3 regions of the Priestia sp. ST2 genome follow, and region 1 is predicted to be linked to each of the others. Evidence: riboswitches for the same ligand, from Rfam matches in the RefSeq annotation. Region 1 holds a riboswitch; each other region holds the start of a gene.
What was found. A riboswitch is a leader RNA that binds a small molecule or an ion and turns the genes downstream of it on or off. The one in region 1 is predicted to bind ZMP and ZTP.
Positions count from the first base shown of each region.

Region 2: linked by a shared signal. The riboswitch ahead of AC0KUU_RS16175 (APC family permease) and the one ahead of AC0KUU_RS08210 (phosphoglycerate dehydrogenase) in region 1 are both predicted to bind ZMP and ZTP.
Region 3: linked by a shared signal. The riboswitch ahead of AC0KUU_RS28840 (phosphoribosylaminoimidazolecarboxamide formyltransferase) and the one ahead of AC0KUU_RS08210 (phosphoglycerate dehydrogenase) in region 1 are both predicted to bind ZMP and ZTP.

Region 1 covers NZ_JBVVNT010000002.1:346,281-350,978, forward strand. Annotated here, with positions in the region: gene AC0KUU_RS08200 (DUF6143 family protein) at 1-338, opposite strand, end outside; gene AC0KUU_RS08205 (hypothetical protein) at 579-1,031, opposite strand; gene AC0KUU_RS08210 (phosphoglycerate dehydrogenase) at 1,164-2,363, opposite strand; ZMP/ZTP riboswitch at 2,532-2,610, opposite strand; gene htpG (molecular chaperone HtpG) at 2,821-4,698, shown strand.
Region 2 covers NZ_JBVVNT010000003.1:742,207-746,904, reverse strand. Annotated here, with positions in the region: gene AC0KUU_RS16190 (sodium:solute symporter family protein) at 1-100, opposite strand, end outside; gene AC0KUU_RS16185 (DUF3311 domain-containing protein) at 100-303, opposite strand; gene AC0KUU_RS16180 (cupin domain-containing protein) at 681-1,280, opposite strand; ZMP/ZTP riboswitch at 1,666-1,744, shown strand; gene AC0KUU_RS16175 (APC family permease) at 1,801-3,396, shown strand; gene AC0KUU_RS16170 (DUF5105 domain-containing protein) at 3,579-4,625, shown strand.
Region 3 covers NZ_JBVVNT010000015.1:6-4,703, reverse strand. Annotated here, with positions in the region: gene AC0KUU_RS28855 (SLC13 family permease) at 318-1,469, shown strand; gene AC0KUU_RS28850 (cysteine hydrolase family protein) at 1,633-2,169, shown strand; gene AC0KUU_RS28845 (dihydrofolate reductase) at 2,319-2,804, shown strand; ZMP/ZTP riboswitch at 2,933-3,011, shown strand; gene AC0KUU_RS28840 (phosphoribosylaminoimidazolecarboxamide formyltransferase) at 3,061-4,227, shown strand; partial or broken gene AC0KUU_RS28835 (helix-turn-helix domain-containing protein) at 4,383-4,698, opposite strand, start outside.

The DNA.
Region 1 (4,698 bases):
ATTTCTGCAAATTTAATTTTCCCTTTTGGCTTTGAACGTATTGTAGTATTTGCTGGACTCACATTATCTGAAGTTGTTCCTTTTCCAGGCGGGATAGAATTAAACCAAATTTCAGCAGTAAAAGGTTCGTTGGAATAGTTAGTGATAGTAAAAGCATTCACAAATAAATCTACTCCGGAGCCGGAAGGGTTAACTAACCCGCCCCAAGCATTTCTATTTCCACCAAAACGAATAGGCTCAGTTTGTCCGACAAAATAGTCTCCTTTTAAAGATTGATATAAAGGATTAGGTATATTAACGGCTTTAATATAAGGTTTACTCGACTCGTAATTCGACATACAATCATCTCCTTTCTGTACTATATTTTATGAAGTTTTTCTATAAATGCTTGGACACATGCATTTAGAAATATATTTAATCTTTATATAAACGCAAAAAGATAGACCCGGTACTGAGCCTATCTTTTCCTATCGCTTAATGCCCTCGTCGACTGCTGGTGTATAAACGGATTGTTTTTTGACTTTATATTCCGATGCTTTTTTAATACTTCTACTATCACTTCTTAAAGTAGTAATCACCTATTCTTTTGTAGTCATAGAATGAAGAATCCTTACCTTTTTTTCGCAATATTCAACAATTTCATAACAGGCTGTGAGAATATCATGTCTAGACAGTTCTATTTCATCAAATACAAATTTTGAAAGTTGCTTCTGCAGAACCTCCAGCTTTTTGCTGTCTTCTTCATCGATCCATAGCCCTTCCGTAATACACACATCTGCTATTTTGTTAATAGATTGAGCCGTCCAGTTTAAGCCAGCTGAAGAAACAGTTTTTGTAAGTAAATCGTTTTTTATAGCTAGAATAACTTGACACACATGGGTATAGGCATCAACTTTCTTTTGGATAAATGCTTTGCGAAGCTCTTGTTTGTATTGCTCTTTCGACATCACTATAGCTACAACAGACGTAATGAATGTTCCTGCCAGCGCGATGAGCGACCCTATCAAAATTCCTATCAGTTCTCCTGACAAAACGTTCACCTCTTTAAAGGTATTTCTATATGCTATGAGAATGAAGGAATTGATATGAGGTAAACACCATGTAAAAACAGCCCTAACTTTTCTAAGTTAGGGCTGTAACACTAAAATATGATGGGAACCAAATTAGATAATACGACTTGTAATAATTCCTTCAATTTGACCGATTTTTTCTTCTAGCTCAGGCACAATCTCGTCACTTACTTGATTGTCAATATCGATCATTGTATACGCATATTCACCGCGGCTTCTGTTCACCATATCTGCGATGTTTAAATTGTAGTTTGAGAATACTTGCGTAAGTTGTCCTACCATATTCGGCACGTTGTGATGGAAAGCAGCTACGCGTTTTTTCCCAGTGTAAGGAAGAGATGCATTCGGGAAGTTCACTGAGTTTTTAACGTTTCCTGTTTCTAAGAAATTTTTCACTTGACGTGCTGCCATTACCGCACAGTTTTCTTCTGATTCTTGAGTTGATGCCCCTAGATGAGGAATTGGCACAACATTTTTCATGTTCAAGACATTTTGATTTGGGAAATCTGTAATGTATCTTCCAACTTTTCCACTTTCAAGAGCAGCTTTCATATCTTCTTCGTTTACAAGCTCACCGCGTGAGAAGTTCAAAATATGAACATCAGGTTTCATGATGCTAAACGTTTCTTTGTTGAAAACACCTTTTGTATCGTCCGTTAATGGAACGTGAACCGTAATATAGTCAGATGCTGCAAATAGTTCTTCTAGAGACATTGCACGCTGTACGTTGCGAGACAAATTCCAAGCTGTATTAACAGAAATGAATGGATCAAAACCAATTACGTCCATATCTAAATCAAGCGCATCGTTTGCTACAAGAGCACCAATTGCACCTAAACCAATAACGCCTAACGTTTTACCTTTGATTTCTTTTCCAACAAACTGTTTTTTACCTGCTTCAACTAACTTAGGAATTTGATCACCTTGGCCATCCAATCCTTTTGTCCATTCAACTCCAGCAAATAAGTTACGAGAAGAAGCCATAATTGTAGTTAAAACCATTTCTTTTACTGCGTTTGCATTAGCTCCTGGCGTATTAAATACAACGATACCTTGCTCCGTGCAAGCGTCCACCGGTATATTATTAACCCCTGCTCCAGCTCGTGCAATAGCTTTTAAATTTTGGTCAAATGCCATGCTGTGCATGTTAAAGCTACGCACGACAATCGCATCTGGACTTTCGCTGTCGTTGTCAATTTGATAACCTTCTTGATTAAAAACATTTAGACCTTTTTGTGCAATGTTGTTTAATGTTTTGATTGTTTGTACTTTTTTTAATGTTAATGTGCTCATTTTGTACTCTCCTCTGATTATCATCGTAGTTTTACATGTTTTTACCTTTGGATAAAGGAACTTCATTTTTAATTTTTTAAAAAGTCTGGTTTTTTAGCCTACATATGTGATAACTTCTATATCCTCTCCCCCTAAACAGAAAGAGGTAAGAGATATGTATTAATCCCTTACCTCTGCCCAGGCGAACGGCTACGTCACTATATGCTTCCTCACGGTTATCCGCGTTTCGCCAGTCACATATAGTCTTTGAAATTAAGTATATTCTAGCAAACTCTTTCAGAACGTTCAACCTTTTTTTAAAAGTTTGCTTTTTTCAGTCTAATTTTTAATCTCTTTAGCGAATCTCCTAATATATTGACAAATACCCTAATACATGTTAAATAAGAAGAGTGATTAGCACTCTATCCACTCAAGTGCTAATTGTTTTATAAGCCCTATTTGGAAAGGAGAATTTCTTATGTCAAAAAAAGAATTCAAAGCTGAATCAAAGCGATTATTAGAGATGATGATTAATTCCATCTATTCTCAAAAAGAAGTATTTTTGAGAGAACTTCTATCAAATTCAAGTGATGCAATCGATAAAATTTATTACAAAGCCTTAACAGACGACTCCTTGCGTTTTAACAAAGAAAGCTATTACATAAAAGTAACACCAGATAAAACTAACCGTACCTTAACCATTACGGATACTGGAATTGGCATGACGCAAGAAGAGCTTGAAAGCAGCTTGGGCACAATTGCGCGAAGCGGTTCCCTTGCGTTTAAAAACGAAAATGAAACAAAGGACGGGCACACGATTATCGGCCAATTCGGCGTTGGGTTTTACGCAGCGTTCATGGTGGCAGATGTCGTGACCGTGATTAGTAAAGCGTTAGGCAGCGATGAAGCCTATAAATGGGAATCTACTGGTGCTGATGGCTATACAATCGAACCTTGCGAAAAAGAAACGGTTGGGACTCAAATTATTTTAAAAATTAAAGAAAATACAGAAGATGAAACATATGATGAGTATCTAGAAGATTATCGTTTAAAAGAGATTATTAAAAAGTATTCAGACTTTATCCGCTACCCGATTAAAATGGACATAACGGAAAAACGTCCTAAAGAAGGTTCTGATAACGAGCTAGAAGATTATACAGAAGAGCAAGTTATCAACAGTATGGTACCGATCTGGAAGAAAAATAAAAATGAATTGACTTCAGAAGACTATGAGCAGTTTTATTCAGAAAAGCGCTACGGATTTGATAAACCGCTCACTCACCTTCATATTAATGTGGATGGAACGATTCGCTACAATGCCATTTTATTTATTCCAGAAAATAGTCCGTTTGATTACTACTCAAAAGAATTTGAAAAAGGGCTTGAACTGTATTCAAACGGCGTCTTAATTATGAATAAATGTGCAGATCTTCTTCCAGATTACTTTAGCTTTGTAAAAGGTATGGTAGATTCTGAAGATTTATCTCTTAATATTTCACGTGAAATTTTGCAGCAAGACCGACAGCTTCAGCTGATTGCCAAAAACATCGGCAAGAAAATCAAAAATGAATTAAAAAGCTTACTTAAAAACGAACGTGAAAAGTACGAGAAGTTTTATGAATCATTTGGCCGCCAGCTGAAGTACGGTGTTTACAGTGACTTTGGCAGCAACAAAGACGTATTAAAAGACCTGCTTTTATTCTATTCTTCTACAGAGAAAAAGCTCGTAACACTAGACGAATATGTATCGCGCATGCCTGAGGATCAAAGGTATATCTATTATGCATCAGGCGAATCGTACGACCGAATTGAAAAGCTTCCTCAAGCAGAATTGGTTGCAGATAAAGGTTACGAAATTCTATATTTTACAGAAGATATCGATGAATTTGCGATTAAAATGTTAATGACGTACGAAGAAAAAGAATTTAAATCTGTTTCAAGCAGTGACTTAGGGATTGAAGCAGAAGAAGAACAGCTCAATGAGTCTGAGGAAAGAGAAAATAAAGAGCTATTTGACTATATGAAAAAAGCTTTGGGGGGAAAAATAGGAGATGTGCGCGCGTCTAAACGTTTAAAAACACATCCCGTTTGCTTATCAGCTGATGGTGAAGTAACGATTGAAATGGAGAAAATTTTAAGTGCTATGCCTGACAATCAGCATGTAAAAGCAGAAAAAGTGTTAGAAATTAACGTAAATCATGATGTATTCGCTTCTTTAAAAGATGCATTTGAAAATGATAAAGGGAAATTAGACCTTTATACAAATTTATTATATAACCAAGCTCTTCTAATTGAAGGCTTATCTATTAGTGATCCCGTTAAATTCACAAATGATATTTGTAAAATCATGATATAA
Region 2 (4,698 bases), on a different contig from region 1:
AGCTTCTAGATGATTTGTCACGTCCCGCTATAAAGCCAATTGCGATAACGACAAGAACAATTGCTGATGTGATTAAAAGTGCGGTTAAATTTCCTTGCATTATTCAATGTCCCCCCAAGATTTTTGTAAACGATAAATGATAAATGTACACACAGGCGTTAAGAAGACCCATAAAAATAACCATAAATGCAAAAGAGGTAATCCAAAAATAATTGGATGAATGTTATTTACAAAAGGTAAAAAAACGAATTGAGCAATAAATGGAATGATGAATAAAATAAAAATTATGAATTTTCTGTTCAATTTTACTCCTCCTACTAAAAATTTATCTAACAATGTTCACTATGATAGCAAGTCTGACATGGTAAAGCAATAAGTTTTTTGAAAATTTCGTTATAATCTATGGAAATTTTTTTAGAAAAACAAAAAAGAGGTTATGGTGGGAGTATATTTGAAATGATTACGAAGGAAAAAAAGGGGGATAATCTAAGCGAAGTTGCTCTTGAAGCAAAAAGAGAACGGTAAAGAAGAAATTTAGTTTTGACCGGGAAGTTTTTATTATTTCGCTGAGATAAAGTATATTGCTATTGCATCATAAGAAAAGAATTTGTATGTTCAAATAGAGATTCATGGAAAGAATAAAACAGAGCAAATAAAAAAACTAGACAATAAGTGCTTGTCTAGTTCCACCACTCTGTCAGTGGTCCTTTGTCGCCATAAACAGGATCTGTTGTAGGAATAGGTACTTGTGCAATTTCATCAAATACGTGAGGGCGATCAGTTTGTTTTCCTGTTCGTAAATTGTAATCCATGCCCTCTGGATAAGCTCCAACCACTTTAAAATCAGCAGTTGACTGCAGACGCATATGCCCTGTTCCTGCAGGAAGTACGAGCACATCGCCAGCATGCACCACGATATTTTCCCCCATATGTCCACCTAGTTTTAAACGTGCAGATCCGCTAATTACACCTAGTGCTTCATGAGAATTACTGTGGTAATGGTGAAAATCATGTATGCCGCCTACCCAGCTGTTTTTCCAGTTGTGAGAATTAAAAATGCTCTCCACTTTCTCTTTCTTACTAATAAATACGTGTTCATACAACAAAACTGGAAGACGAGGGTGATTTGGAATGGTTCCGTCGTCATCAAAATAAAGAACTTTTACATTTGCATAATTCATAAGCATCCCTCTAACAATCTTTTTTCGTAATTTTCCCTGTTTTGCGCTTGCGTAAACAGAGAAGTTTGCTCGAAGTACTTCATTTGTTGCGAAGTGCATGATATGTAGGTTTTAACGTTTTCCTAAAAGAAGTCTCCCACTTCAAGCGTAGCTAAGCGGTGGGCAGTTCACTTTAGTATCTTTTCTTCATATTGTATATAAGTAAAGGGTCTAGTGCAAGAATTCTATGGATATATAGCTGTTAATTCTTATTATGTAAATGAATATTATATATTAATATAATTTTTATAAGGTAATCTGCTCGTGGAGTAAAAGAATCAAACAACAAGAAAGGTTAGGATTTTAGTTGTTTTTTGTAATTAAAAAGAGATTTCAGAAGTTTTATTCGGAATTTTACGAATAATTTATTATCTTTATAAAAGTAATGTAAACATTTTTGTGTATTGAGTAATAGAAATGAATGTTATATACTGATAAAAAATATATTCCTATATGTGACTGGCGCAACATGGATGACCATGGGGGAGCATATAGCGTATAAGCCGCGCGCCTGGGCAAACACTTGAGAAAATTCCGCAAGTGTTTTTTTTATTTTCCTAGGGAAGAGGAGTAGATTTGGATGAGCAATATGCAAAGGAAGATGGGAACATTTGCTTTAACCATGACAGGCATAGGTTCGATTATCGGTTCAGGGTGGCTGTTTGGAGCATGGAAAGCAGCTCAAATTGCGGGACCCGCGGCTATTTTTTCATGGGTTATTGGAATGGTGGTTATTTTGACCATTGCCCTATCATATGCTGAACTGGGCGCGATGTTTCCACAAGCAGGGGGGATGGTTAAATATCCTCAGTATTCACACGGATCATTTATTGGTTTTCTGGCTGCTTGGGCTAACTGGATTTCAATCGCTTCAACGATAACAGTGGAGGCTATTGCATCTGTGCAATATATGAGTACTTGGCCGTGGAAGTGGGCTCGCTGGACTCATGAATTGGTAGACAATGGCATTTTAACGTCCAAGGGGTTGGCAGTTGCGTCTTTGTTATTATTCGTTTACTTTTTTGTGAACTATTGGACGGTAAATCTCTTTGCGAAAGCAAACTCATTTATTACGATTGTTAAATTAATTATTCCTGGTTTAACGGCAGGGGCTTTATTTTTCGCTGGTTTTCATAGTGGAAACTTTTCAAGTGAGCATGGGGTTGCCCCTTATGGGTGGGCCAGTGTTTTAACGGCAGTGGCAACATCAGGTATTGTGTTTGCATTTAATGGGTTTCAAAGTCCTGTAAATATGGCAGGAGAAGCAAAATCACCTAATAAATCGATTCCGATAGCTGTAATTGGTTCAATTTTTATTGCAGGAATTGTATACATTATATTGCAAATTGTCTTTATCGGAGCAGTAAGTCCGTCATCAATTGCTGATGGATGGAATCATTTGAATTTTAATTCTCCTTTTGCTGATTTAGCGATTGCGCTTGGAATTAACTGGCTAACAATTGTGTTATACGCAGACGCATTTGTTTCTCCTTCTGGCACAGGTGCTACATATACGGCAACTACTTCTAGAATGTTATACGGGATGCAGCAAAATGGATACTTGCCAAAGATATTTGGTACTCTTCATCCACTTTACAATGTCCCGCGCCCAGCTATGTGGCTGAATTTAGCAGCTTGCTTTTTGTTTCTCTTTTTATTTAGAGGATGGGGTGTCTTAGCAGAAGTGATCTCAGTAGCGACGCTTATCTCTTATATTATGGGTCCTGTAGCGCTTATAACATTAAGAAAAACGGCTTCACACTTTTACCGTCCATTTTATTTAAAAGGGGCATCAGTTATTGCGCCATGCGGCTTCGTTTTTGCTTCCTTGACGCTTTACTGGGCAAGGTGGCCACTTACAGGTGAAGTGATCTTTATTATGGCAATTGGCCTGCCTGTTTATTTTTATTACCAAGCGAAAAATAAATGGGTGGGCTTTAAAAAAGAATTTTTAACCGGGGCTTGGATGCTTATCTATTTAGCGTGCATGATTTTTATTTCCTACATAGGAAGCGAAAAATTCGGAGGCAAAAATATTTTGCCTTTCGGATGGGATATGCTAGTGATTGCTTGCGTATCATTAGCTTTTTATTACTGGGGAATTAAAAGCGGCAAATCTAACCGATATATGAAAGAAGCTGAACAAATCAATCAAGAAAATTTTAAATCTAAATAAAAAAACACGAGCCTGTGCTCGTGTTTTTTTATTTAGGTCAGTGGAGAATTTAGACTTAGTTTTTATCAAAATATTGTAAAAAATATAGATTTTAAGGTTTAAGTATTTATACAGGGGGAACCTTTATTTGGGATAAAGTTCTAAAAAAACAAAATAAAGGGGATTGGGAAGCTGTGAAAAAAATGAATGTTTTGGCTTTGGCTTTTGTACTTATGCTAGTATTAGCGGCTTGCAACAGTTCTAAGGAAACGGGAGGATCCACTTCGGCTAAAAATAAGACGATTGAAGCATCCATTGACAGCGCTTCTTACATTTTAGTAGATAGTGATGAAGGAGCTACAAGTGAAGAAAAAGGGCTGTTGAAAGTTGATTTAAAAGTGAAAAATGTATCCAAAAACAGTATATCTTTATCAGATTATGACGGTGTGTATTTATACGAAGGAGATGAACAGCTGTCTCCAAAAACGGGAGTGAACAGTCGTGAGCTTGGACTAGAAAGCAGTGCATCTGACAAGATTGGCGCTGGAAAGCAAAAAAAATTAACATTTGTCTTTGAAGTCAAAAAAGATAAAAAGTACAAAATTGGGCTTCAGCCAAAATCATCTGATTATGATGAAGAAATCGACGAAGTGACATTAACACTGGATACGAAAAAATACGCCAAAAGCTATAATAAGCTGCAAGACCCAGAAAAAGCTCTGCAAGCTTACACAGAAGTCCTTTACTTAAACAAAGAAAACGTAGACTATGATAAATATGTAACAGCAGATAAAACAGCTGTCATAGAAGAACAGAAAAAAGCGTTTAATGAGGAATTAAAAGGTGCGTTTTCTAACAGTTTAACCGACAAAGCAAAAAAAGATTTTTTTAACATGTATAAAGATGTTTTAAAAGAAAAAGCAAGCGTGAAAACAAATGTGATTGCGAATGCAAATAATAAAGCCGTAGTAGAAGTGGAGTACACTACTCTTGATTTATCAGACTTATATTCATACGTATCGCAGCTTAAGCGAGCATACACAGATGAAACGAAAGATTACGATACAGAACACTCTGAAGAGTTTGCGGCTTCTAAATTCAAAGATATTGTAAATGAATTAGAAACGAAAGAAGGAAGTCGTCCCCTACGAATTTTTATGGTGAAAGAAGATGAGAAATGGACTGTAAAATCAAGTGACCTATACAGTGATTCTTTAGGTAAAACGTTTGGATCAAGCTATATTCGATAGACAAAAAAGAGAAGAATTTTTCTTCTCTTTTTTGTTTTCTGTAAATAAATCGACGAGCTTTTTGTAAAGCTAA
Region 3 (4,698 bases), on a different contig from region 1:
ACTTAACTAACTTCTACTTCCATGTAACGGATTCCACAAAACGTGTAATATGTAACGCGATAATTTTAAATTGATTTTTGTGTCACACTGTTCCACTGGTATTCATCCAGTTTGGCATAGTAACTTTACACCGTAAATTTGTCAATTGGTGTAAATTACCCCTGCCCATCAAGTCGAGACAAATCATTACCCCCATAACGGAAAAATGCCATTTTTGTGTAATTTAATGGAATTGATGGTGTTTTTTAAGTGCATTGAGATTTCAAATGCAAGAAACAGGGGTGTGTAGTAGAATAGATAATACTGGAGGGGGATTGATGAAAGAATATATTTATGTAGAAAACGAAAAAAAAATGAAATTGAAATGTGGATTTTTTAAAAAAGACATCGTATTTACCATATCACTCTTGTTAGCAATCTTAAGCTGTTTATTCCATGCACCAAAGCTAGAATATATAAATTTTAAAGTATTAGTCAGTTTATTTAATCTTATGCTCGTAGTTAAGGCTCTGGAAGAGCTTAAACTATTGGATAAGTTCGCCATTGCTATACTAAGTAAATGTCATAATAGTAAAAGTGTTTCAGCAATCCTAATTTTATTATGCTTTTTTAGTTCCATGCTTGTAACGAATGATGTTGCATTAATAACATTTGTACCATTAACACTTATAATTAGTAAGATTATACAAACTTCTATGTTAGATACTGTTATATTAGAGACAATTGCGGCTAACATTGGAAGCAGTCTAACTCCAATGGGAAATCCTCAAAATCTTTTCATATTTACTAACTACGGAATAAGGCCTATACAATTTTTCACAACAATCCTTCTATTAGTGGTTCTTGGAATTATTCTGTTATTCTTTCTTAATCAAAGATTGAATAGTAAAACATTGGAAATGGAACTTCCGTATATTCCTATAAATAATAAAAAAAAAGCAACAGTATGGGGAATACTATTTGGCATCATATCTGTATCCATACTAGGGGTTTTAAGCTATAAACTTGCGTTTATCATCGTATTGGGAACCGCATGTATACTTGACATAAAATTATTGAAGAAAATTGATTATTTATTGCTTATTACTTTTATATGCTTTTTTATATTTATAGGAAACATATCGGAATTAAAGGTAGTACAGACATTTGCCAACGAAAATCTCAAAAGTCCCACATCTATCTTTTTCAGTTCCATAATTTTAAGCCAACTGATAAGCAATGTACCAGCTGCGATCTTTTTATCAAAATTCTCCGTGAATTGGCAGCCTTTATTAGTAGGTGTGAATTTAGGTGGACTTGGCACGATTGTGGCTTCCCTCGCAAGTGTAATTTCATTTAAACTTTTTATTAAGAGAGATCCACAAAAAAGTAAAATGTACCTTATAAGGTTTAGCTTTTATAACTTTTCGATTTTAGCTCTTTTAACTCTTGTTTATTATTTTACGATGAAAAATCAACATTTCTTTTAATACAAAGTAATTGGTTTAAACAACTTTGGGGTTCTACCAATATAAAAAAACCAATTTCTCAAATTTTAATACTGAGAAATTGGTTTTTTATTATGAGATTTTAATTTGATATAATAGTATTTTTAATTTTTTTCCACATAACTCAATAGGGGGATACAACGAAATGAGTAAAAAAACGGCTTTGTTGCTTATAGATGTCCAAAACATCATGTTTTCTTATGAAGGTGGATCTTTATGGAATGAACAGCAAGTGCTTCAAAATATTACTTATCTAAGGGAAAAAGCTCACCAATCTAATGTACCAATTATCTATATCCAGCATACAGACCCTAGTTATAATAGTATGCTTAGTGAAGGAAAAGTCACATGGGAAATCCATCGTGATGTTAGCCCCTTACCAACAGACATAGTTATTCAAAAATCTTCTTGGGACGCATTTTATCAAACAACTCTACATAAAAAACTTCAGGAACTTGAAATTGGAAGATTAGTCATTGCAGGGATGCAAACTGAATTTTGTTTAGATACTACTTGTAGAAGAGCATATAGCTTAGGTTATAAAGAGAATATCTTAGTAAAAGATGCTCATAGCACATTTGATACGGCTGTGCTTTCAGCTTCAAAAATAGTAGAACATCATAATAATATTCTAGGCGGCAGATTCGTTACATTAAAAGAAGTAAAGAAAATTATATTTTAATCTAATAAATAACTTTTCAAAGGAAAAAACAGCCTTTCAAAGGCTGTTTTTTGTTCCTGGAACGCACATTATGGTAACTAATTTCGTATAGGATATACATCTAGTCCTCCTTTATTTGTTAAAATTAAAGAAAAGGGGGGAGGGACCATATGATCATATCTGCAATGGTTGCTGTAGGAAAAGAAAATGTAATTGGGAAGGATAATGATATTCCCTGGAGACTCCCAAATGATTGGAAATATCTAAGAAAAGTTACTATGGGGCATTCAATTATTTTAGGTAGGAAGAATTATGAATCCATCGGAAAACCTCTGGAGGGACGTAAAAATATTATAATGACCACAAATGAAAATTATAAAGCTCCAGGTTGTTATATAGCTCATTCAGTTGAACAAGCTCTTTCCATGTGCGAAGGGGAAGAAGTATTTATCCTTGGAGGAGAGGAAATTTATCGACAATTCCAACCCTACACTCATAAATTGTATATAACTAAAATCAATCATTATTTCAAAGGTGATCGCTTCTTTCCAGAGTTTGATTTTTCTCTATGGAAAGAGTTATCGGTTGAAAAAGGTATTGAAGATGAAAGAAATCATTATGAACATTACTTTCATGTATATGAAAAAATCAACTAATTAAGTTAAGATACCAATAAATACCTTTTATGTAAATTAGATTAGTATATAATATATAATTTAAAAAGAAAAATTTAGATAAAAGTATTGTTAAAATTACTTTTATTATGTAAAATTTACCTATAAAACAGACTATGTGTTACTGGCGTAAACATGGAGGACCATGAGGAAGCACATAGATAACGGCCGTACGCCTGGGCAAAGTATTTGAACATGAGTTCAAATACTTTTTTTATTTAGAAAGGGGATTTTTTACATGAAAGAGATTGGTTTACGGTACGGAATGAACCCAAATCAAAGTAAAGCTAAAGTTCAGAATGCTAAAAACACGCCTATTAAAATCTTAAATGGAGAAGCGAGTTATATTAACTTTCTAGATGCATTAAACGCTTTTCAACTGGTTCGGGAGCTTCGACAGGCTACTGATCAACCTGCAGCTGCATCCTTTAAACACGTAAGTCCAGCAGGTGCAGCTGTGTACTCTCCACTAAATGAGACACTTACTGAATCCTATTTTGTTAAAGGCCTAGACCTGTCTCCATTAGCGATTGCTTATGCAAGAGCGCGTGGGACAGATAGGATGTCTTCATTTGGAGATTGTGCTGCTTTTAGTGATGAAGTGGATATAACTGTAGCTAATCTCCTCAAAACAGAGGTTTCTGATATGATTGTTTCACCAAGCTACACTCAAGAAGCACTAGAGATTTTGAAACAGAAAAAGAAAGGAAAATATCTAATTTTAGAGATTGATCCAAATTATGTGCCTGATCTAATTGAAAAAAGAACGATATTTGGCATTACTCTAGAACAACAAAGAAATGATGTACAGATTGGGAAAGAAGTTTTCAATCAGATTGTTACGACTCAATGTGATATCCCTGATCATGCAAAGAGAGACCTTCTTGTTGCTCTTATTACATTAAAATATACACAATCAAACTCCATTTGTTTCGCATTAGATGGCCAAACAATTGGAATTGGTGCTGGACAGCAGTCCCGTATTCATTGTACGAGGTTGGCTGCTGAAAAAGCTGATAAATGGTGGCTAAGACAACATCCAAGAGCCCTTAACATGAAGTTCAGAGAAGGCATTTCTCGTGTAGAAGTTAATAATGCAATTGATGGATGGCTGAATGATGATATTACTGAGGTAGAAAATGAGCACTGGAAACAATGTTTTGAGGAGGTCCCTGCTAGGCTAAGTAAGAGTGAAAAACGAGAATGGCTAAAAAGATTAAAAGGCGTTTCCTATGCATCCGACGCTTTTCTACCTTTCCGTGATAATATCGATCGTGCGGCTCAAAGTGGCGTTAAATATGTGGTTCAAACAGGAAATTCTTTACGAGATGAACAAGTTACACAGGCAGCAAATGAATATGGGATGATCATGGCACATTCAGGTATACGTGTATTCCATCATTGAGCTATGAATTAAATATGATTAGCCCAAAAGAGCCAAGACTTATAAAGGGATTGGCTCTTCTAGAATGTTTTCGATACATGCGATTATGGCAACTACATTTTATATCATTTACATATAGTCATCTTTCTTATGAAACGAGGTTATTATGAGTGTCTTTAATTTAATTCAGCTAATTTTTTCAAACGTTCTTTGTCCCTAATAATGTAACCTCGCGACTGCTTTTCAATAGTCTTTGATTTACATAGCTGGGCTAGTACATGGAGTAGATGGCGATATGATACACCCAAGTATTCGCATACTTCAGTATGTTTTTCTTTATAAAAGTTATCATCAGCCGACAACATTATAAAAGCAGCAAGACGGTTCTCGAGTGGATAGGCCTGATTTTGTGTATACTTTGCTGAAATTTTAGTTGCTTTCTCACTTAAAAAACTGCATAAATATCTGAGAAATGTTACATCTGTTAAGAGC